One region of the Pseudomonas syringae pv. coryli str. NCPPB 4273 genome, then DNA from elsewhere that is predicted to be linked to it. Evidence: predicted binding sites of a transcription regulator. Region 1 holds the regulator's gene; each other region holds the start of a gene.

What was found. The regulator sigma-54, encoded in region 1, starts transcription at its own class of promoters, with help from an activator protein. The targets are predictions, from matches to a motif close to ANTGGCATNNANNTTGCTNT.
Region 2: the regulator sigma-54 is predicted to act here: its motif matches at 3,123-3,142, upstream of flgB (flagellar basal body rod protein FlgB).
Region 3: the regulator sigma-54 is predicted to act here: its motif matches at 5,219-5,238, upstream of P406_RS27135 (pilin).

The regions. Positions count from the first base shown of each region.
Region 1 covers NZ_AWQP01000073.1:81,917-89,917, forward strand. Annotated here, with positions in the region: gene P406_RS25435 (DUF2753 family protein) at 204-665, shown strand; gene P406_RS25440 (superoxide dismutase) at 667-1,278, shown strand; gene P406_RS25445 (HPr family phosphocarrier protein) at 1,465-1,737, opposite strand; gene rapZ (RNase adapter RapZ) at 1,753-2,610, opposite strand; gene ptsN (PTS IIA-like nitrogen regulatory protein PtsN) at 2,613-3,077, opposite strand; gene hpf (ribosome hibernation-promoting factor, HPF/YfiA family) at 3,088-3,396, opposite strand; gene P406_RS25465 (RNA polymerase factor sigma-54) at 3,472-4,965, opposite strand; gene lptB (LPS export ABC transporter ATP-binding protein) at 5,149-5,874, opposite strand; gene lptA (lipopolysaccharide transport periplasmic protein LptA) at 5,875-6,420, opposite strand; gene lptC (LPS export ABC transporter periplasmic protein LptC) at 6,407-6,979, opposite strand; gene P406_RS25485 (KdsC family phosphatase) at 6,988-7,527, opposite strand; gene P406_RS25490 (KpsF/GutQ family sugar-phosphate isomerase) at 7,527-8,001, opposite strand, start outside.
Region 2 covers NZ_AWQP01000059.1:18,015-26,015, forward strand. Annotated here, with positions in the region: gene cheR (protein-glutamate O-methyltransferase CheR) at 48-875, shown strand; gene cynR (transcriptional regulator CynR) at 969-1,883, opposite strand; gene cynS (cyanase) at 1,957-2,424, shown strand; gene P406_RS21770 (nuclear transport factor 2 family protein) at 2,435-2,908, shown strand; gene flgB (flagellar basal body rod protein FlgB) at 3,187-3,594, shown strand; gene flgC (flagellar basal body rod protein FlgC) at 3,598-4,038, shown strand; gene flgD (flagellar hook assembly protein FlgD) at 4,054-4,743, shown strand; gene flgE (flagellar hook protein FlgE) at 4,769-6,097, shown strand; gene P406_RS21795 (flagellar hook protein FlgE) at 6,295-8,001, shown strand, end outside.
Region 3 covers NZ_AWQP01000005.1:102,313-110,313, forward strand. Annotated here, with positions in the region: gene P406_RS04565 (hypothetical protein) at 1-318, shown strand, start outside; gene yacG (DNA gyrase inhibitor YacG) at 446-655, opposite strand; gene coaE (dephospho-CoA kinase) at 652-1,275, opposite strand; gene P406_RS04580 (prepilin peptidase) at 1,272-2,144, opposite strand; gene P406_RS04585 (type II secretion system F family protein) at 2,146-3,363, opposite strand; gene pilB (type IV-A pilus assembly ATPase PilB) at 3,366-5,060, opposite strand; gene P406_RS27135 (pilin) at 5,284-5,703, shown strand; gene P406_RS27140 (winged helix-turn-helix transcriptional regulator) at 5,822-6,043, opposite strand; gene P406_RS29685 (glutathione S-transferase family protein) at 6,099-6,302, shown strand; gene P406_RS04605 (hypothetical protein) at 6,649-7,260, shown strand; gene P406_RS04610 (DUF1523 family protein) at 7,284-7,829, opposite strand; gene P406_RS04615 (ATP-grasp domain-containing protein) at 7,949-8,001, shown strand, end outside.

The DNA.
Region 1 (8,001 bases):
TGAACTGCGATCATGGGGTCTGTTCTGAGCGAGTTGTCTTAGCTGGAAATCAGCGTGGCTTGAGTCTGCGGATTCGTTGTGCGCTTGAAACCGACGAGCCTCTGCTGATCGAGCATTACCTCGCCAAGAGGCGTTCCTGACGCGATTGACCGCCACGCCCCGGCCCATGGTCGCTGCCTAGCCAACGTTCCTGGAGGTACTTCATGCAGCATTGGAAACGCACCATCGAGCAGGCCAATCGCTGTTTCAATCTCGGCGAGTGGGTCGAGGCCCGCGAGTTGTACCTTCAGGCGCTGGCGTTGGCGCAGGTCTTGTTCGAGCGCTGGGCGGATGTCGACGAAGCCGTCGCGGCCTGTGTGATTTCTCACCATAACCTGGCGGATCTGCACCTGAGTCTGGGCCAGCCGGAGGAGAGCGCCGAGTACCTGTGCGCCATCCACCAGCACCTGTTGCGGACCCTGCAGGATCAACGTCTTTCGCCCGCCCTGCGTGAAGCGGCCTTGCGCCACAGCAGCAAAACCTACGCCGAGCTGCTGAGTTTCATCAGCGAACACGGCGAATACCCGCGCACTCATCGGTTGCTGAACAGCAGCAGCGAGCATACGCGCTCAGCGCTGCAGCGCCATTCGGCAGCCCCTTCCGGACTTTTCTACGGAGCACATTGAAATGCCCTACACCTTGCCAGCACTGCCTTACGCATACGACGCCCTTGAGCCGCATATCGATGCGCAAACCATGGAAATCCACTACACCAAGCATCACCAGACGTACATCAACAACCTCAATGCGGCAATCGAAGGCACGGAGTTCGCCGACTGGTCTTTGGAGAAGCTGGTCGCCAGTGTCCAACAGTTGCCTGAAAACCTGCGCCCCGCAGTGATCAATCAGGGTGGCGGCCATGCCAATCATTCGTTGTTCTGGGAGGTCATGGTGCCGGGCGGGGGAGGTTTACCCAAAGGCGCTGTCGCGTCGGCGATTGACGAACAACTGGGCGGCTACGAACGCTTCAAGGAGGCATTCACCAAGGCCGCGTTGACCCGTTTTGGCAGTGGCTGGGCATGGCTGAGCGTCACGCCTGACAAGAAGCTGGTGGTGGAAAGCAGTGGTAACCAGGACAGCCCGTTGATGAACGGCAACACGCCGATTCTGGGGCTGGACGTGTGGGAGCACGCTTACTACCTGCGCTATCAGAACCGTCGTCCCGAATACATTAACGCGTTCTACAACGTGATCAATTGGGAAGAGGTGTCCCGCCGTTATCAGGCCGCTCTGGCCTGAGCCTGGCAGCCGGTCCCAAGGCCGCGTATGCGCTCCGGATTCCTCACGCTCAGCAATGTGCGGTTATTTCGTCTGGCAGTCGGGAGCGTGTTGCTGTTGGCGGGTATGGCGCTCCTGGTTGCCCATGGGCTGAACTGGATGCGCGTTCAAGGCTGGTGGTGACGGATACCGCGTTTGTCCGAGGGCTTATTCGCCTTCATCAAACCGGTTGTCGATCAGCTCGACCAGACCATCGAGCGCTTCCTGTTCGAATTCGCCTTCGGTGTGCAGGTGGATCTCGGTGCCCTTGCCGGCAGCCAGCATCATCACGGCCATGATGCTTTTGCCGTCGACCATGCTCTCCGGAGTGCGGCCGACCCTGATCTTGCAGGGAAACTTGCCTGCGACGCCGACGAATTTGGCGGCAGCGCGGGCGTGCAGGCCCAGTTTGTTGATGATGGTGATTTGACGAGCGGGCATCGCAGTGAAAATCCTTCAGCTGAGGTCGCGGTGGCGAACCTGAACGTTCTTGAGTGATTGTTGCAAGACCTGACCAAGCCGCTCGGTCAGGTAGACCGAACGGTGGTGTCCGCCGGTGCAGCCGATGGCAATGGTAACGTAAGAACGGTTACTGGCTGCAAACCGGGGTAGCCATTTGTTCAGGTAAGCGAAGATGTCCTGAAACATTTCTTCGACATCAGGCTGCACCGACAGGTAGTCGATTACGGGTTGTTCAAGCCCAGAGTGGTCGCGCAGTTCTGGCTTCCAGTACGGATTGGGCAGGCAGCGCACGTCGAATACCAGGTCTGCATCGACAGGCATGCCGCGCTTGAAACCAAACGACTCGATCAGAAACGCAGTGCCTGGTTCGGGCTTGTTCAGCAGACGAAGCTTGAGCGCGTCGCGCAACTGATAGAGGTTCAGGTGGGTGGTGTTGATCTTCAGGTCGGCCAGATCGATGATCGGGCCAAGCAGTGCAGTCTCGTCGCGTATCGCTTCGGCCAGCGAACGATCTGCCGTGCTCAGGGGGTGGCGGCGCCGGGTTTCCGAGAAGCGCTTGAGCAGGGTGGCTTCGTCTGCATCCAGGTACAGCACGTCGCACTGAATATTGCGCGAACGTACTTCATCCAGCATCTGCGGAAAACGGGTCAGATGGCTGGGCAGGTTGCGGGCATCTATCGAAACCGCCAGCAAGGGTTCGGCGAGTTCTGTGTTGATCAGCGCGCGTTCGGCCAGCTCCGGCAACAGGCCGGCCGGCAGGTTATCGACGCAGTAAAAGCCGCTGTCTTCCAGTACATCGAGCGCCGTACTCTTGCCTGAGCCGGAGCGACCGCTGACGATGATCATGCGCATGGTCAGTTTCCGTTCTGCACGTCCAGCACCACCTGATAAAGCGCCTCAGCGCTTTGGGCGCTGCGCAGACGCTTACGCACATCTTTGTCGTCGAGCATGCTGGCGATCTGGCGCAGCAGCTCCAGGTGCTCATCGGTAGCGGCTTGCGGGACCAGCAGTACGAACAGCAGGTCAACCGGCGCGCCATCAATGGCGTCGAAATCCACGGGTGTAGCGAGGTGAATCACTGCACTGACAGGCTCGCTGCAGTCAGCGAGGCGGCAGTGGGGGATGGCAATACCGTTGCCAAAACCGGTCGAGCCCAGTTTTTCCCGGGCGACGAGGCTTGCGAATACCATGTCCGAAACCATGCCCGGCACTTCACGGCCGATCAGGTTGGCAATTTCTTCGAGTACACGCTTTTTGCTGCCACCCGGCACGTTCACGAGGGAGCGGCCGGGGGTCAGGATATTTTCGATTCGGATCATTAAATGGGCGTTAGCGAGCGGCCGCACCTTTGAGGATGCTTTGCTGCTTTTCCTTATGCTTGAGCAATTGTCGGTCTAGCTTGTCAGTGAGCAGGTCGATGGCAGCGTACATGTCATCATGTTCAGCATTGGCAACGACCTCTCCACCATGGATGTGCAACGTGGCTTCGATCTTCTGCTTGAGCTTTTCGACCGTCATCGTGACCTGCACGTTGGTAATCTTGTCAAAATGCCCTTCGAGCTTCTTGAGCTTGAGCTCAACGTATTCACGAAGGGGTTTGGTCACTTCCAGTTGGTGTCCACTGATGTTGACTTGCATACAGCTTTCTCCTTTGCCAGTGCATAAAGAGGCAGGCATGGCGCCTGCCACTGGAACGCTGTGGCTCGGCCTGCATCACATCAGTCGCTTACGCTCACTGGAAGGGGCGATCCCGAGAGACTCACGGTACTTGGCGACTGTGCGACGGGCTACTTGAATGCCTTGTGCCTCCAGTAAACCAGCGATCTTGCTATCACTCAACGGCTTTTTCTGATTTTCCGCCGCAACCAGTTTTTTGATGATTGCGCGAATTGCCGTGGACGAGCATTCACCGCCTTCGGAGGTGCTCACATGACTTGAGAAGAAGTATTTCAGCTCGTAAATGCCGCGTGGGGTGTGCATGAATTTCTGCGTGGTCACCCGCGAGATGGTCGATTCGTGCATGCCCACTGCCTCGGCAATATCGTGCAGCACGAGCGGCTTCATGGCCTCGTCGCCGTACTCGAGAAAACCGCGCTGATGTTCGACGATCTGCGTGGCGACCTTCATCAGCGTTTCGTTGCGGCTTTGCAGGCTCTTGATGAACCAGCGTGCTTCCTGCAACTGATTGCGCATGAAGGTGTTGTCTGCACTGGTGTCGGCGCGCCGCACGAAGCCCGCGTATTGCGGATTGACGCGCAGGCGCGGCACCGACTCCTGATTGAGTTCGACCAGCCAGCGTTCGTTGTCCTTGCGCACGATCACGTCCGGAATGACGTATTCGGCTTCGGTGGATTCGATCTGTGAGCCGGGACGCGGGTTGAGGCTCTGCACCAGCTCGATGACCTGGCGCAGCTCGTCTTCCTTGAGTTTCATGCGCCGCATCAGTTGGCCGTAGTCGCGGCTTCCGAGCAGATCGATGTAGTCGCTGACCAGGCGTTGTGCTTCCGTCAGCCAGGGCGTTTTTGCCGGTAGCTGGCGCAGTTGCAGCAGCAGGCATTCGCTCAGGTTGCGTGCGCCGATGCCAGCAGGTTCAAACTGCTGGATGCGGTGCAGTACCGCTTCGATCTCGTCGAGCTCGATGTCCAGCTCGGGGTCGAACGACTCGAGAATCTCATCGAGTGTCTCGTCGAGGTAACCCTGGTTGTTGATGCAGTCGATCAGCGTGACTGCCACCAGGCGGTCCTTGTCGGACATCGGCGCAACATTCAGTTGCCACAGCAGGTGGCTTTGCAGGCTTTCGCCGACAGAGGTGCGTGTGGTGAAGTCCCACTCGTCATCATCGTTGCTTGGCAGGCTGCTGGCGCTGGTCTGGTAGATGTCTTCCCAGGCCGTATCGACGGGCAGCTCGTTGGGAATGCGTTCGTTCCATTCGCCTTCTTCAAGGTTGTCCACGGTAGGCGCGGATTCCTGATAAGTCGGTTCCTGAACGTCGGGGTTGGGCTTTTGTTCGATGTTGTCGGCAAGCGGGTCGGAGTGGTCGAAGTCGTCGCCTTCTTCCTGCCGCTCCAGCATAGGGTTTGACTCCAGCGCCTCCTGGATCTCCTGCTGGAGATCCAGAGTGGAAAGCTGGAGTAAACGGATTGCCTGTTGCAGCTGCGGTGTCATCGTCAGCTGCTGGCCCATTCTCAAGACTAGCGATGGTTTCATGGCAGGGGCTAAACACCTTATTCGCCGGCGCGCATGCGCCATCTACTACAGGCGCCGTGGCGCCAACTTAAGCAAATTATATGCCTGAAACCTGTGCATTTGCCTAGAGTGGTATGACAAATAAAATCTTGTCAATACACTGCGTAGGCATCAATCGGCTGCGAAGCGCAAAGGGGCAGTCGATTAAAGGCGGAACTCGTGGCCGAGGTAGACCTCTTTCACCAGCTGATTCGCCAGAATGGTCTCGGAGTCGCCTTCCGCAATCAGCTGTCCATCGTTGACGATGTAGGCCATTTCGCAGATATCCAGCGTTTCCCGGACATTGTGGTCAGTGATCAGTACACCGATACCCTTGGCCTTGAGGTGGTGAATGATCTGCTTGATGTCGCCTACCGAAATAGGGTCGACACCTGCGAACGGTTCATCCAGGAGGATGAATTTCGGCGCGGTGGCCAGGGCCCGAGCGATTTCCACGCGGCGACGTTCACCACCCGACAGGCTCATGCCCAGGTTGTCGCGGATATGGGTAATGTGGAACTCCTGCAGCAGGCTTTCCAGTTCCTTGCGGCGCGCACCGGCATCGAGCTCCTTGCGGGTCTCGAGAATCGCCATGATATTGTCGGACACCGACAGCTTGCGGAAAATCGAGGCTTCCTGAGGCAGGTAGCCGATACCCGCGCGGGCGCGACCGTGCATGGGTTGATGGCTGACATCCAGATCGTCAATCAGCACACGACCCTGATCAGCCTGGACCAGACCCACGATCATGTAGAAGCAAGTGGTCTTGCCGGCGCCGTTCGGGCCCAGCAGGCCGACGATCTGGCCGCTGTCGATGGAGATGCTCACATCGCGCACGACCTGCCGGCTTTTGTAGCTTTTAGCCAGATGCTGGGCTTTGAGCGTCGCCATTTACTGGGCCTTCTGAGGTTGATCGGTTTTCTTTTTCGGCTGGATGACCATGTCGATACGCGGACGTGGTGTAGTCACCTTGGCGCCATTGGCCCGACCGGCGCTGACGACCTGTCTGACCGTGTCGTAGACGATCTTCTCGCCTTCCGAGGTGTTGCCATCATTGATGACCTTGGCCTTGTCGATCAGGACGATACGGTCCTGGCCGGCGTAATACTGGATGGTGACGGCATAGGCCTGCACGATCGGTTTGTCCACGGCAGGCTTCTGCTCGTAGTAGGCCAGGTTGCCGACGGAGGTGAATATGTCGACTTCGCCCTGGGCGTTTCGCGTGATCGTCACGGTGTTGCCTGTGATTTTCATCGAGCCCTGAGTGATGATGACATTGCCCTTGTAAGTCGCCACGCCTTTCTTGTCATCGAGCTGAGCATCGTCAGACTGGATGTGGATAGGCTGATCTCGGTCGGTTGGCAGGGACCAGGCGCTCGCGCTTCCCAGTGCTGCGCCCAGGCCGAGCAATAAAGGAAGAGTTTTAACGAGCCTCATACTGTCCTCTTACGTTGGACAGCAGGTCCATCCTGCTGTCTTTCAAATACGCTTTCATTCCCTTGGCCGTAGTGACACCGCCCGCGCCGTCGATTCTAACGTCTTGGTCGGTCTCCGCATATTCCTTCTGAGGAAATACGGTCATGCGACTGCTGGTAATAATGGTCGTACGCTGTTTTTCATCGGTGCGCTCAACACGAACGGAATCCATGAGCTCGACCTGATCGCCCCCGGACGAAACTTCACCTCGTTTGCTTTGCACGTGCCACGGAAATGCTCCGCCGCGGTACATGTTCAGATTGGGTGTCGTCAGCAGGCTCACATCTGTGGCCTTCACATGCTCGACCTTGTCGGAGGTCATGTCGTACTGAAGTGTGCCATCTGGCAGATACTGCACGCTGCGAGTATTGACCGCATAGTAGTCGATCGCCGTGTCGTCAATCGACGCATCAGGCTGATCCATGAAGCTTTCCGGGCTGATGTTCCAGTAGCCGACCGCTGCCAGCAGCAGCGCCAGTACCCCGAGAAGCAGGAACTTGCGAAATTTTTTAGTGAACATAATGGCTTCTATAAATAGGCGGAGTGAGCCGCTTCAAGGTTGCCTTGCGCACTCAGAATCAGTTCGCAGAATTCGCGCGCTGCACCTTCGCCGCCTCGCGCCCTGGTTATCCCGTGTGCATGCTCGCGTACAAAGCCGGCAGCATTGGCCACTGCCATGCCCAGACCGACGCGTCTGATAACGGGCAAGTCTGGCAGATCATCACCCAGATAGGCGACCTGTTCGTAACTCAGATCGAGTTCTGCCAGCAACTTGTCCAGCACTACCAGCTTGTCTTCACGTCCCTGGAACAGGTGTTCAATGCCCAGGCTCTTTGCCCGGCGCTCGACTATCGCGGTCTTGCGGCCACTGATGATCGCCGTGGTGACGCCTGAGGCTATCAGCATTTTAATGCCTTGGCCGTCGAGGGTATTGAATGTCTTTATCTCGCTGCCATCTTCCATGAAGTAAAGGCGGCCATCGGTCAGTACGCCATCGACGTCGAAGACTGCCAGCTTGATGGCCTTGCCGCGTTGCTTGAGATCCTGGGTCATTATTTGGGTTTCCATTACATGACGCCTGCGCGCAGGAGATCCTGCAGGTTGAATGCGCCAACCGGACGGTCGTTCTGGTCTACGACAACAAGCGCACTGATTTTGTTGTCCTCCATGATTTTCAGCGCCTCGGCGGCGAGCATCTCGGCATGGGCGGTCTTGCCATGAAGCGTCATGACCTCATCGATGATGGTCTGGCGGATATCGACAGGGCGGTCCAGGGTCCGGCGCAAATCACCGTCGGTGAAGATGCCGGCCAGTGTGCCGTCAGCTTCGACGATGGCGGTCATACCCAAACCTTTACGAGTCATTTCAAGCAGCGCGTCGCGCAGCAGGGTGCCGCGTTGCACGCTAGGCAGTGATTCGCCGGAGTGCATCACATTCTCGACCTTGAGCAGCAGGCGGCGACCCAATGCGCCGCCCGGATGGGAGAATGCGAAATCTTCGGCGGTGAAGCCGCGTGCGTTGAGCAGCGCCACGGCGAGGGCG
Region 2 (8,001 bases), on a different contig from region 1:
CCGGGGGCGTCGTCCCCGGTGATTCACATGATTTGAGAGGCGGCACTTTGTCTACGGGTAATTTGGATTTTGATCAGTTCCGGGTATTTCTGGAAAAAGCCTGTGGCATCCTGCTTGGGGAAAACAAGCAGTACCTGGTGTCCAGCCGCCTCAACAAATTGATGGAGCAGCAAAGCATCAAGTCGCTTGGCGAGTTGGTCCAGCGCATTCAGACCCAGCCGCGCAGTGGTTTGCGCGAGCAGGTGGTCGATGCGATGACCACCAACGAAACCTTGTGGTTTCGCGATACCTATCCGTTCGAAGTACTGAAGAACAAGGTGCTGCCCGAGCAGATCAAGGCCAGCCCTGGTCAGCGACTGCGCATCTGGTCGGCCGCCTGTTCGTCGGGTCAGGAACCGTATTCGCTGTCGATGTCCATCGATGAGTTCGAGCGAGCCAATCAGGGGCAGCTCAAATCGGGCGTACAGATCGTCGCAACCGATCTGTCGGGCTTGATGCTCAATAACTGCAAGACCGGCGAATACGACAGTCTGGCCATCGGCCGCGGCCTGTCGCCGGATCGTCTGCAGCGCTTTTTTGACGTAAAAAGCCCGGGCCGCTGGGTGGTCAAGGCGCCGATCAAGAGTCGCGTGGAATTCCGCTCGTTCAACCTGCTCGACAGCTACGCCTCGCTGGGCAAGTTCGACATCGTTTTCTGCCGTAACGTATTGATCTACTTCTCGGCCGAAGTGAAGAAAGACATCCTGCTGCGTATCCACGGCACGCTCAAGCCAGGCGGCTACCTGTTTCTGGGGGCTTCCGAAGCGCTCAATGGTTTGCCGGATCACTACCAGATGGTTCAGTGCAGCCCCGGGATCATCTATAAGGCCAAGTGACGATCTGTCAGTTGCCTGTCATGAAAAAAGAGACCTTCGGGTCTCTTTTTTTGTGCGCGGCCGAAAACAGCTCTGATCGTCTGCCCATCGGTTTCATGTTTGCGTACTGCTGCCGCTCACCAGTTTTGCAAAAGCGTTGGCGGCAGCGCTCTGGTAGCCGTTTTTACGCCGCAGCAGCGCAACCGTCCGCCCAGGCAGGGCAGGGATGGTCTGAACTTCGCGCAATCCAGGCTGCTCGCGAACGATGGCATCGGGAAGAATGGTCGCCATGCGACCCTGGGCGACGACCTTGAGCAAAATGGCAATCGAGTTCGCCTCAAGGCCGACCGTCGGCTTGAAGTTGTGCATCTGGCACCAGGCATCCAGCAACTGGCGAGTGGCGAATCCGGGGGCGAGCAAGGCAAAGCGAAGTGTTTGCAGGTCCTCAAGTGTCAATGCGGCCTGCTTTTCGGGCCCAGGCTTGGCCATGACCAGGCACAGTTGTTCATCGAACAGAGGCTGGCTGTCTATCTCGACAGCATGACTGCCGGCAAAGCCGATGGCCAGATCGAGCGCGTCACTGATCAATGCCTCGGTAATCTGCTCCAGAGGCAGCTCCGTGAGGATGATTGCCACTCCCGGATACAGCGCACTGAAGCGGTCGATCAGCGGTGCTATCAGGTATTCACTGAAGGTGGGCGTGACGCCGAGGCGCAATTGTCCGCGTGACAGATCGCTGACATCGTCGAGCGCACGCTTCCCGGCCTCCAGCTCAAGCAGGCAGCGACGCGCGTGGTCCAGATACACGCGGCCGGCATCGGTCGGCACGACACTGCGGCGGGTGCGGTCGAACAGCTGCACGCCCAGACTGCTTTCCAGTTGCCTGATCTGCTGCGACAACGCCGGTTGCGAGACATGCAGGGCCTCGGCTGCACGGGTGAAATTGCCATGGTCGGCGACTGCCAGCAAATAACGTATATGGCGTAACAGCACAGCATCACCATAAGTCAGGATTATGGTGATGATCATAAATCAGTCTTGGATCTTATGGTGATAGTCGTCGATGCTGTGATTGACGTGAATTCATTCCGGAGGCTTACCTATGCCGCACAGCAATATTTCCAGAGCGCCGCGCCAGCATCTGACTGAACGTGTGTTGCAGGCCAAGACTGCAAAGAACCTGACCTGGGCGGGGCTCGCAGAAGGTACGGGGTTGAGCGTGGTGTATGTCACCGCTGCGTTGCTTGGTCAGCACCCTCTGCCGGAAGCGGTGGCCGAGGTAGTCGCCGAGCGTCTCGGGCTGGACCGGGACGCGGTCGCCGAACTGCAAACCATCCCTTTGCGCGGCAATGTCGAAGACGTCTCCAGTGATCCGACCATCTATCGCTTCCACGAAATGGTTCAGGTCTACGGCACAACGCTGAAAGCATTGGTGCACGAGCAGTTCGGCGACGGCATCATCAGCGCAATCAACTTCAAGCTCGACATCAAGAAAGTCGACGATCCGGAAGGGGGCGAGCGAGCCGTGATCACCCTCGATGGAAAATTCCTGCCCTACAAACCGTTCTGAGGACGCCGAGATGAGTGATAAAGGAAGACCGCCATTGCCACCCTTCACCCTGGAGACTGCAGTCCAGAAAGTCCGTGGCGCCGAGGATGGCTGGAATTCGCGCGATGCGGCGAAAGTCGCGCTGGCCTACACCGAAGACACCTACTGGCGTAACCGCAGCGAGTTCATCAATGGCCGCGCAGAGGCTCAGGCCTTTCTGGAACGCAAGTGGCGCAAGGAACTGGACTACCGGCTGATCAAGGAGCTCTGGGCATTCACGGATAACCGCATCGCCGTGCGTTATGCCTATGAATGGCATGACGACTCCGGCAACTGGTTCCGTTCGTATGGCAATGAAAACTGGGAGTTCGCAGCAAACGGCCTCATGCAACGGCGCTTTGCCTGCATCAACGATTCGCCGATCGCCGAGTCCGAGCGCAAATACCATTGGCCGCTGGGGCGCCGACCGGATGATCACCCGGGGTTGAGTGAGCTGGGTCTCTGATCAATCGTCAAAGGGACCTTCGGGTCTCTTTTTTATTGGGTGTCTGATTGAGGCAATGATTAAGGGCCGCCATTGCGAGGCGGCAATCCGGTACTGGCAAAAAAACGGCACCCACCTTGCCGCTTTACCCCTCCACAGCGGAAATGCCTTGCCGCTTTTCTGGCATTGCCGCCTCGCCGTCGCCTGCAGACCCTGCAAACATTGGCTTTTACAACATGGCACGCCGATTGCTTTGTCAGTAACAACAGAATCAGGTCAACCGGCAAAGGTTTCCCGAAATGAGCATCAGCTTCGATAAAGCGCTAGGCATACATGAAAAGGCTCTGAACTTCCGGGCTCAGCGTGCAGAGGTGTTGGCCAACAACATCTCCAACGCCGACACCCCGAATTTCAAGGCTCGCGATCTGGACTTCTCTTCGGTGCTGGCTGCCGAAAACGACAAGGTCCAGAACGGTCACTTCGCGCTGAACAAGACCAACAGCCGCCATATCGAAGCCGAGGGCATGGGCAATGACGACGGGACGCTGATGTATCGCACGCCGTCGCAGCCTTCGCTGGACCAGAACACCGTTGATTCCCAGGTCGAGCAGGCCAGCTACACCGAGAACGCCATGGGCTTCCAGGCCAGCTTCACATTGCTCAACAGCAAGTTCAAGGGGCTGGTTGCAGCCCTTCGCGGAGAATAATTCATGTCACTAGCCAATGTGTTCAACATTGCCGGTAGCGCCATGAGTGCCCAGACCACGCGTCTGAACACCACGGCCAGTAACATCGCCAACGCCGAGACCGTGTCTTCGAGCATGGACCAGACCTATCGCGCCCGTCACCCGGTGTTCGCCACCGTGATGCAGGGCCAGCAGTCCACAGGTGGTTCGCTGTTCCAGGACCAGGGTGAAGCCGGGCAGGGCGTTCAGGTCAACGGCATCATCGAAGACAGCTCGAACCTGGAAGCACGTTACGAGCCCAATCATCCTTCCGCTGACAAGGACGGGTATGTCTATTACCCCAACGTCAATGTCGTGGAAGAAATGGCCGACATGATTTCTGCCAGCCGGTCTTTCCAGACCAATGCAGAAATCATGAACACCGCTAAATCCATGATGCAGAAGGTTCTGACCCTCGGTCAGTGATAGAAGGCGAAAGTTATGGCCGTTGATAACACCTCAGCAACCAGCGTCTCATCGACGTTTCTGAATACGCTGCAGAACCCGACACCGACCAAGACGGACTCTACCGGCACGTTGGGCAAGGATTCGTTCCTGCAACTGCTGGTCACGCAGATGAAGAACCAGAACCCTCTGGACCCGCAGGACAATACGCAGTTCGTGGCGCAACTGGCGCAGTTCAGCAGCCTTGAAAGCATGCAGAACCTGACGTCGACGGTGGACACGATCGCCAGCAGCTACAAGTCGTCGCAGGCCTTGCAGGCCTCTTCACTGGTCGGCCGCTCGGTGATCATTGATGCGAGCAGTACTTCGGTCGATACCACCAAAGGCCTGACCGGTTCGATCGTGGTGCCGAGCGAGAGCTCGCTAACGACTGTCAAGGTGTACGACGCGCAATCGAATCTGGTCGACAGTGTCGACCTGGGCACGCAAAAAGCCGGTACTACCAGCTTTGCCTGGGACGGTACGGACTCAAGCGGTACCCAGCTGCCATCGGGCACTTACAGCTTCAAGGCTGAAGGCTCGGTCGAAGGCAAGAACACACAGTTTTCAACTTACCTGCCCGCCACGGTCAACAGTGTCACGCTGGGTGTCAATGGCGCAGAAACAACGCTTAACCTGGCCAGCGGCAGTGTTGCCCTGTCCAAAGTTCAAACTATCGGATTGTAGAGCCGCTACGGCGCAGGAGTGAAACATGTCTTTCAATATCGGCCTTAGTGGGCTCTATGCTGCAAACAAAAGTCTCGACGTTACCGGCAACAACATTGCCAACGTCGCGACAACCGGTTTCAAATCGTCACGTGCCGAGTTCGCTGATCAATATGCTCAGTCGATTCGCGGTACTTCAGGCAATACCAGCGTCGGCAGTGGCGTGACAACCGCTGCGGTTTCCCAGCAGTTCTCCCAGGGCAGCCTGACCACCGGAACAGCCAACAGTCTGGACCTTGCCATCAATGGCGACGGGTTCTTCATGATGAGCAATAACGGCGAGAAGCTGTATACCCGTGCCGGTGCATTCCACACCGACAAGGAAGGCTACGTCGTCAATAGCAGCAACATGAAGCTGCAGGGTTACAACGTTGACGCCAATGGCGCTGTGGTGACCGGCGCGCTCAGCGATCTGCGTGTGAACGCGTCCAACCTGGACCCCAAGGCGACGACCACGATCACCAACTCCGCCAACCTGAACTCGACGACTGCGTTGCCGACCGTTGCGACGTTCGATGCGACCGATACCAATAGCTACAACGTCAAATACAGCACCCCGACTTACGACACTCAGGGTAATGCTCACACCCTGGATCAGTATTTCGTCAAGACCGGCACCAACACCTGGTCGATGTATTCCCTGATGGACGGGCGCAGCATTTCCGATCCGACGTCCACCGCGCCGGACAAGAATGACCTGACATTCGATTCTTCGGGCAACCTGGTAACCACCGCCGGCGGCGCCGTTCCTACTGGCAGCGCCAACATCAAGTTCAACGCTGACGGTACATTCGCCGTGAGCAACTGGGTACCTGGTGTGCAGGTCGGTACTGGCACAACAGCCACCTGGGCAGCCAACGGCGCGACGGGCGCAGCTTCGATCAAGCTGGACATGTCGACCACTACCCAGACCGCTTCGGTATCCGGTCTGCTCAAGCAGGATCAGAATGGCTACGCCACTGGCCAGCTGAGCGGCATGAACGTTGACTCCAGCGGCAACCTGTTCGCCACTTATACCAACGGCAAGTCGCAGGTGATCGGTCAGACTTCGCTGACCAGCTTTGCCAACGTGCAGGGTCTGGCGCAGGCCGGCGGCACCAACTGGCGTGAAACGTTCGCTTCCGGCGTACCGGTGAGCGGCGCTCCACAGTCGGGTACCTTGGGTTACATCACCGGTCAGGCGCTGGAAGAATCCAACGTCGACCTGACCATGGAACTGGTTAACCTGATCAAGGCGCAGAGCAACTATCAGGCTAACGCCAAGACCATTTCCACCCAAAGCACTATCATGCAGACCACTATTCAGATGACGTAACACGCGTTGTTTGATACGTGTTGAAAGAGCCCCTGTAAAAAGGGGCTTTTTTATGGGTGTCTGCAAAGTATTTTGTTATGTTTTTTTTAGTACTGAAAGTTACGGATGACTCCCGCATCCTACTTGGAAACTTCCTACGCACGATGATGTGAGAATAAAACTCCTCTATGAATTGCCTTTACGGCAAGGGAGTTCTCATGTCATTCAATACAGCGATCAGCGGTATTCATGCTGCCAATAAACGACTGGAAGTAGCGGGTAACAATATTGCCAACGTCGGCACCCTGGGGTTCAAGTCGTCTCGTGCGCAGTTTTCTGCTTTATATGCGTCCGCACAGTTGGGGGCCGGGCAGCACGCCGTCGGGGATGGCGTACGACTTGCTTCGGTGCAGCAGAATTTCAATCAGGGTGAAACGGTGATCAGTTCCGGCAATGCGCTGGATATGCGTATTCAGGGCAACGGTTTTTTCGTGGTCAGTGATCAGGGTTCACTGGCCTATACGCGGGCTGGCGCCTTTTTGAAGGACGCTGCGAACTTTGTCGTCGACAGCGATGGCGGGCGCTTGCAGGGTTACGCCGCAAACGACAAGGGCGAGATTGCCAGTGGCATCCGCACGGACTTGCAGATCGATACGTCCAACGTCGGTGCCAGGGCCACGACCACGGTGGCTGAAACTATCAATCTGGATGCCTCGCTGCCTTCGCTTGCTCGCTTGCCGACCTTTGACCCGGACGACCCCGCGACCTACACACGGGTTGCCACCCGGACCATCCAGGATGTGGGCATCACTCCGGTGCCCGCAGCCAATCATGAGCTCAAGCAGTATTTCGTCAAGACCGAGGCCAATCAGTGGTCGATGTATGTACTGGTGGACGGGCGCAATCCGGTGGATCCCGACAGCGTAGCGCCGCTGCAGGTAAGCCTCGAGCTGAAGCCTGACGGTTCCCTGTCGTACAGCGGCAATGATCAGCATCTGCGCAAAGTTTCAGACACCGAGTTTGCCTTGCAGGGTTGGGTGCCTGCCGCGCAGATCAATGGCGCCTGGGCGGCGAATGGCTCCCTGAATGGCGGAGCTGTTTCGTTGCCGTTGAACGACGCCGGGGCCAGTCTGCTCGACCCGGGCGATACGGTCATGCATCGGCCGGTTCCGGACTTCAATCCCGCAGATCTGAACACTTACAGCAGGATGTTCGGTAACCAGATCTTTGACAGTCAGGGCAACACCCATGAGCTGAAACAGTATTTCGTGAAAGACGGCACCAACAGCTGGCGCCTGCACGTGCTGATCGACGATCGAAATCCGCAGAACCCCGGTTCCAGGGCGCCGCTGACGGCGAACATTGTTTTCGATTCCCATGGCGCTGTCGCGTCGTTGACCGGCAGTCCGGGCCTGAGCAGCAACGGCGATCAGCTGAAACTCACGGGCTGGTCGCCGGTGATGGCGGTTGATCCTGGCACCAGTCGCGAGCGCTGGATACCCAACGGGGCGGCTGGCAGTGCTGACGGCATCACCATCGACTTCACCCATCTGCTTCAGCACAACGCTGCCAGTTCGCGCTCCGCCGCATACGTGGATGGCCATTCGGCAGGGGAGTTGAAAAGCCTCGACGTCGGCCGGGACGGCATTCTGCGTGCCGGGTTTACCAATGGCATGACCAAGCCCATCGGTCAGGTGATGCTCGCCAGTTTCGCCAATCCGCATGGCTTGCAGCCGCGTAGCGATACACGCTGGACCGCCACTGCTGATTCCGGAGTGGCTGAATATGATGTGCCGGGCGTCGGCACGCTGGGCAGCATCGTCAGTGGCGCGCTGGAGGGGTCGAACGTCGTGCTGGCCGATGAGCTGATTGCGCTGATCCAGGCCCAGACGGCCTATCAGGCCAACTCCAAGGCGATATCCACC
Region 3 (8,001 bases), on a different contig from region 1:
GTCGCACGCAGCATGGACGCCGCCAAGCTGGTGAATGCCGCCCTTCAGGACAAGCCAAAAGGCTTTCTGGAATCACGCCATACGGTGTTTGTCGCTGACATCCAGAAAATGCCAACCATCATCGCCAAAATGTTCGCCATCCCCAAAATGCGTGACTACAGCTATCGCGTGATGCTTGATCGAGAGGCGCGCATCGTGCCGCAGTACGCAGGCGATGACGATAAGGTGCTGTGGTTACAGTTGCGCGACGGGCAGTTGGTCAGTCAGCAGCAGTTTGGCAGTGCTGATGCGTTGAGGGCTGCGTTGGACGGTAAATGATCGCGAGACATGAGCGTCGTGGGAGCGAGCTTGCTCGCGAAAGGGCCATCACAGACGTCCTGAGATGCGGCTGAAAGATAGCCCTCGTAGTTGCGTCTAAGCGAGTTGCTTCACATCGACTTTGTTATCAATGCCCCCTGTGCGGTGCCTCCAGATCACCCGAGAACAACTCGTCCTCAGCATCCGGGCTCACCGGAATCGCATGCTCTTCAGAAGCCCAGGCTCCCAGGTCGATCAGTTTGCAGCGCTCGGAGCAGAACGGGCGGCTCGGACTGGCTGCGCTCCATTCCACCGGGGCGTCGCAGGTTGGGCATTGAACGGTCATTGGTTGGCTCATGATTGGCCTCCACGCAAAGTAAGGTAAAAGTGGTGCAGCCGCTCGACTTCGCTGCTGAGCCAGGCGTGATCGCGGTCGTTGACCAGCACATCATTGGCATGACGCAGGCGGTCTTCACGCTGGATCTGCACCTTGAGAATGGCTTCGACCTGCTCCTGGCTGGAGCTGTCGCGCAGCATGGTGCGTTCTATCTGCAGGTGCGCCGGAGCATCGATCACCAGCAGCCGCTGAACCATGCGGAATTGCCCGGACTCGACCAGCAGTGGCGAGACCAGAATGGCATACGGCGATTTGGCCTTGGCCAGATGGCTGACGATTTCCTGATTGATCAGCGGATGCAGCAGCGCTTCCAGCCAGCGTCGCTGCTCGGGGTTTTCGAAGATCAGCTTGCGCAGCGCGCCTCGATCCAGCTCGCCGCTGGTCTGCAACACGCCTGTACCGAAGTGCGCCGCTATCTGCTCCAGCGCCGGGCGCCCGGGCTCGACTACCCAGCGGGCGGCATGATCGGCATCCACAGTGTCGACGCCAAGGTCGCTAAAACACTTCGCCGCTGCACTTTTACCGCTACCGATGCCGCCAGTCAGGCCAAGAATCCAGGGTTTTTCATCAGGGTGAGTCATCTGAAACCGGCAAACTGCATGTAAGAGTCGGTTATTTGACCACCCCAGAGCAAAGCGATCCACCCCGCAATGGCCAGATAAGGACCAAAGGGGATCGGCGTACCGCTTTCGACCCTGCGCACACGCATCATGATCACCCCAAGCACCGCGCCCACCAGCGACGATAACAGGATGGTCAACGGCAAAATCTGCCAGCCGCCCCACGCGCCCAGCATGGCCAGCAACTTGAAGTCGCCATAACCCATGCCTTCCTTGCCGGTCACCAGCTTGAACAGCCAGAACACCGACCACAGCGCCAGATAGCCGGCCACTGCACCCCACAGCGCTTCGTTCAGCGAGGTGAACAGCCCGAAAGCGTTGACGATCAGGCCCAGCCACAGCAGTGGCAGCACCAGAGAATCAGGCAACAGTTGGTGATCGGCATCGATCAGACTCATCGCCAGCAGCCCCCAGCCCAGTACCAGCATCGCCGCCGCCTGCCAGCCGAAACCGAAATGCCAGGCTACGTAGGCCGACAACACTGCGCAGGTCAGCTCGACCAGCGGGTAGCGTTTGCTGATCGGCGCTTTGCACTGCGAGCATTTGCCGCGCAGCAGCAGATAGCTGATCACCGGCAGGTTCTCCCATGGGCGGATTTTGTGTGCGCAATGCGGGCAGCTGGAGCGGGGACGATTCAGATTGAAGACGGGTTGATCGGGTTCGGCGGGCAGGCCGAGCAGTTCTCGGGATTGGGCTTTCCAGTCGCGCTCCATCATTATCGGGAGGCGGTAGACGACCACGTTGAGGAAACTTCCGATGATCAGGCCGAGGATGCAGCAGGTGGTGACGAAGGCCAGCGGTGAGCTGGCCAGGAGGTCGAGGAGGGGCATGTCAGACGACGTTTCCGAGTTGGAAGATAGGTAGATACATCGCAATTACCAGCCCGCCAACTATCACGCCCAAAAAGGCCATGATCATCGGTTCCATGAGGCTGGTCAGATTGTCTACCATGTTATCGACTTCGTCCTCATAGTAGGTAGCAACTTTATCGAGCATATTGTCCAGCGCACCGGACTCTTCGCCTATGGCCGTCATTTGGATTGCCAAGCTTGGAAAAACACCAGTCGATCGCATCGAGAAATTCAGTTGCATGCCTGTGGAGACGTCCTGTTTTATCTTGATGACTGCATTTTTAAATACTACATTGCCAGTCGCTCCGGCGACTGAGTCCAAAGCCTCCACAAGCGGGACGCCAGCGGCAAACGTTGTTGCAAGCGTGCGCGCGTAGCGTGCCACCGAAGATTTGAAAATTAACGGCCCAATGATGGGCACTTTCAGCAGAAGTCGGTCGAGGCTATCACGAAACTTTTGAGACTGTTTGTAAGCACGTTTGAACATAAAAAAGCTGACGAAAAATAGCCCAACAATGGCCAGCCACCATTTTTGTACGACGTCCGATAGACCAATAACCATCAGGGTAAACGTCGGCAACTGAGCGCCAAAGCTAGCGAAGACTGACTGGAACTGCGGCACCACTTTGATCAGCAAAATGCCGGATACAATCAATGCGACAATCAATACGGCAATCGGGTATGTCATGGCTTTCTTGATTTTAGCTTTTAGCTTTTCCGTCTTCTCTTTGTAGCTGGCTACACGGTCCAGCAGGCTTTCAAGTGCGCCAGCTTGCTCGCCGGCATCTACAAGATTGCAAAACAGGTCATCGAAATACTCCGGTTTCTGTCGCAGAGCCGTCGCAAAACTATTACCTGCCGAAACTTCCTGCTTTAGCGAGCCTACCAATGCGCGCATGTTAGGGTTCTCAGCGCCTTCGCTAATGATGTCAAACGATTGCAGCAATGGCACACCGGCCTTCATCATCGTAGCCATCTGGCGAGAAAAGAACGCGATGTCCAGCGGCTTGATCTTCTTGCCCTTGCCAAAGATCGAAACTGATTTTTTGCGTACCTTGGTTGGGTTGATGCCTTGCTTGCGCAGCTGGGCTTTTACAAGAGCCAGGTTATGGCCACTCAGTTCGCCACTGGTTTTGGTACCTTTCTTGTCAACACCTTCCCAAGTGTAAACGATGACTTTTACTGCCTTGCTGGCCATGTTCAATCCTTGGTTACGCGGTTGACTTCTTCAAGGCTGGTGATGCCTTGCATGGCTTTCGAAAGCCCTGATGTGCGAAGGTCATTGAAACCGTCCTTGCGCATCTGTCTGGAGATCTCCAGCGAGTTGCCTTCTTCCATGATGATGCGTTCCAGCTCCGGTGTTTTCTTGACCACTTCGTAAATACCCACCCTGCCTCGGTAACCCCCGTTGCAGTGCTCACAGCCCACCGGGCCGTATATCCTGAAAGTGCCGATTTTCGCTTCTGGAAAACCTTCCTGAATCAGTGTGTCACGAGGGATATCCAGTTCTTTCTTGCAATGGCTACACAACTTCCGCGCAAGTCGCTGCGCAATAATCAGGTTGATTGCTGTAGCAATGTTGAACGCTGCAACGCCCATATGATGCAGTCTAGTCAACGTTTCCGCTGCGCTGTTGGTGTGCAGTGTGGAAAGCACCATATGGCCGGTCTGCGAGGCTTTGATGGCAATTTCTGCCGTTTCCAGGTCTCGTATCTCGCCGACCATAATCACGTCGGGATCTTGACGCAAAAAAGCGCGCAAGGCTTGGGAAAAGTCCAGTCCTTGGCGAGGGTTGACGTTGACCTGATTGATGCCTTCCAGGTTGATCTCCACTGGGTCTTCAGCTGTGGAAATGTTGATATCCACGGTATTAAGAATATTCAGGCCGGTATACAGGGACACTGTCTTGCCGGAGCCTGTCGGGCCGGTCACAAGAATCATACCTTGCGGCTGTTTCAACGCTTCCAGATACAACGCCTTTTGTTCTGGCTCGTAGCCCAAAGCATCGATGCCCATCTGTGCGCTTGTCGGGTCGAGTATCCGCATTACGATCTTCTCGCCCCACAACGTGGGTAAGGTATTCATACGAAAATCTATGGCTTTTGTTTTGGACACCCGTAACTTGACGCGTCCATCCTGTGGCTTCCGCCGTTCCGAAATATCCAAACTTGCCATGACTTTCAAACGCGCGGCAATACGATTGGCCAAGTGAATGGGAGGTCTGGCTACTTCATGCAGGATGCCGTCAGTACGCAAGCGCACACGAAAAATCTTTTCATAGGGTTCGAAGTGCAAGTCGGATGATCCTAATCGGATGGCATCCATAAGCATCTTGTTGACGAAGCGCACCACCGGGGCATCGTCAGCGTCATTCTGTGTAGCTAGCGTGGTTTCTTTGCCATCCGCCGGTTCGATATCCAGGCCTAGATCGACATCCTCCAGATTGCCCAAACCGCTATCGCTGTCAAAAAATCGATCTATCGCTATGGTCAGCTTGTCATCTTCGACCAGAATCGCTTCGGTGTTCAGGCCTGTGCTGAACTGAATATCTGTCACCGCCTGATGGTTGGTCGGGTCTGATATCGCTATGAACAGCTTGTTGCCGCGCCGCCAGAGGGGCAGCGCGTGATGCTGGCGAACCAGCTTTTCACTGACCAAACCTTTAGGCTGGCTTTCCTTGTCGAGGCTGGCGAGATCCATGAACGGCACGCCGAACTGATCGGAAGCCATTTCTGCCAGAGTCAGGCTTTTGACTAGCTTGTTTTGAACCAGATAGCTGACCAACGAAATCTTGTCACGACGCGCCTGTTGGTACGCTTGCTGCGCGACAGGTTCAGTAAGTAGTTCGGCAAGGACCAATTGCTTGGCCAGGCCAGTGAGGACAGCATCAGTCATAAAACCACCAGACACAGACAATGAGTGGGTTATAGCGCAGTCGGGCGATGCTGCCAAATGGGAGCGAGGGATGTGACGAAAATTGTCAGTTTCTGCTGGTTTCAGCGTGTTCTAAGTACATGAAAGCTTGCTTCAACCACGAATTACGATCGAGTCACATTGGCATGGTGTGTGCTTGGGTCTAGGCAAGGCACCTAAAATTGACGCCTCGGAGAAGTACGCGATGAAATCACAAAAAGGCTTTACACTTATTGAACTTATGATCGTTGTTGCGATTGTAGGTATCTTGGCTGCCGTTGCGTTGCCAGCATATCAGAACTACACGATGCGTGCTCGATTTACAGAAGTCACATCTGTTGCAGATACCTATAAAACGGCTGTTGCTCTTTGCATACAGCAACTGGGGACGCCTCAAGGCTGCAACTTAGGTACCAATGACATTCCCGGTACCACGGCAACTACTTACGTGGCTAGCGTAGCAGTCGCCAACGGCGCTATTACGGTTGTCCCTCAGGGTGGTATCCCTGCTGCCTCTACTTATGTGCTCACACCTACACTCAACGCGGGTTCTACCACATGGGCTTTGGGTGGTGGATGCTTGGCTGTTCAGGGTAATGCGCCAGTTCTGTGTAGGGCAAACTAAGTAAAAGCAACTTTTAAAAAAACAGGCTGGCTTGGAGTAAGTGTAATTCGATGCAAGAAAACCCTGGTGTTTTATCAGGGTTTTCATTATATTGCTATTTTTTAGTTCTGTTTATGCTCTAGCTTCGGCTGATACAGAATCTTGTCAATCGCGTCAATCTGCGGCAATAACTCCACCCCAATTCAGACCAGATGTTCCCTGAAAAAGGTGGCAACGTCTCCAGAACCGTTCGAACAACGATACCTCTCTCTTCAATCTCCTTAAGCGTAAGAGGCATCTCTACCGAAATGCCTAGAATGTCGGCGTGCAACTCGCCAAATCGTCTAGGACCGCCGCTCACGCTCCAAATCAGGCTTGGGGAACAGGCCCCGCCCAGCAGTAAACAATCCTGGCGGATGATCAGCAACTACCTGTTGAGGAATGACTTAGGTGTTGCCGAAACTTACTTGTTCGCGGTAGAGCGCTGGTCTTTCAATTGCGGCATTTCGCTGGAAAAGAGGCCCGGTTTAAAAGGTTTCGATGCTCGAGTCGAAGCACGTCCGCCCACCAAGGCTGTACTGAAAGCAGGAGGTTTGCTCGAGCTGTTCAACAAGAGCTGAATCCACTACAAACCCAGATCAGACTCACCTGTTGAAACGATAACGCCCCCGGCGGATGTGCTTCGTTGGGGGCGCTTTGATTCGATTGCTTGGTGTTATGCAATGGCATCGTAGGACATTTCAGCTTTTGCATTAGGTCACTTCCTGATCCGCTTCGGTTATCAAAACGTCCGTTGATAGATATCCGAATCAAGCCCAGAATTACCCACCTGATTACTCCACACATAAGAAGAGAGGGGCTATGAACACCACCGCATTACCCAGTCGCCTCCTCGGTGTGGGCCTATACACACCAGCAGAAGCGTCCTCATACACTGGCATTCCGGCAAAGGACATTCGCAGATGAATGTTTGGCTATAGCGCGGCAGGCGTCGATCACCCCGGCCTCTGGACGCCAGAGGTCGCATTTCTGGACGACAAGCTGCTCGGCTTCCACGACCTGCTGGAAATTCGTTTTGTTCACGCATTTCGCCAGCACGGCGTCAGCTTGCAAGCGATCCGCAGCGCCTCGTTACAAGCCAGAGAAATGTTCGGTCAGCTCTACCCGTTTACGTGCAGGCGCTTTCAAACCGACGGTCGGGATATTTTCGCGACCGTCCTGGATGAAACGGGTGATGAGGCTCTGCTGGATCTGGTGAAGCGGCAATATGCGTTCAAGCAGGTCATTACGCCCTCTCTGTACGAGGGCATTGATTACGCAGGTGAAGAGTCGGCAAAGCGCTGGTATCCGGTAACGCGAAGCAAGGCAGTTGTTTTGGACCCGGCAAGGAATTTTGGCAAACCGATGTTGGCAACAACGGGAATCGACACAGCAACGATCTATCATTATTATCTAGCTGAAGGCCAGAACGCGAAGCGTGTGGCTTTAATCTATGAGATTGCGCCTGTCGCAGTGAAAGCAGCCGTTAACTATGAGCTTAGCCACGCAGCTCAAGACACGTGGCCAGGCAGTAACTGACTGCTCAGGTCAGGGATTGGCTTCTACCTAACCACCCCATCAACCCGCGCCCGCCCCTTAAACCTCCTCCTCACCCCAACCACAACCATCACCACCAGCAATCCCACCACCACAAAAAAGATCGTGTTAAAAATCGGAAACGGCTGATCGCGACTCGTCACCGCCTCAACCTCTGTCACGTTGGGAAACATCGACAGGATGGTTATCCTCCAGCCGTAATAACGAATCAGCGCCAGTTGCTGGGAATCACGCGAGTAGCCTTGGGCTTTGGCCTGGATGTCGGCGGAGTCGAATTTGAAGTACCACGGGAAGCTCCAGCCGGTGTCTTCGTTGCGGTAGACCACGACTTTCTTGCTGTCCGGGTCTTCGGTATTGATGAAGTACACGTCGCGGGTCGGGCCGTCTGCCGGGTTTTCGGCGTTGATGACGCCGTCGGCGTCCATTCTTTTGACTTCCACGCCGGTGATCATCACGACATCATGGCGCGGCAGGACGTAGTAGAGGCTTAATGCGCCGATCCCCAGTGCAACGAATACCACAAGCCAAATCGACCTTCTCAGCCACTTCATACCAGCGTCCTCTGTTTAAAATTGCGTGACTTTGCCCTAATCCGAACATTTCGAAGCAAAACAGTTATTACAAAATTCGACAAGGCCGTTGCTGACGGCGTTGTCTCCCGGAGATTGACATGATTTGGTTCCTTGAAGGGCAATCCAGCCAGCGTGAAGTGATCATGGGCGC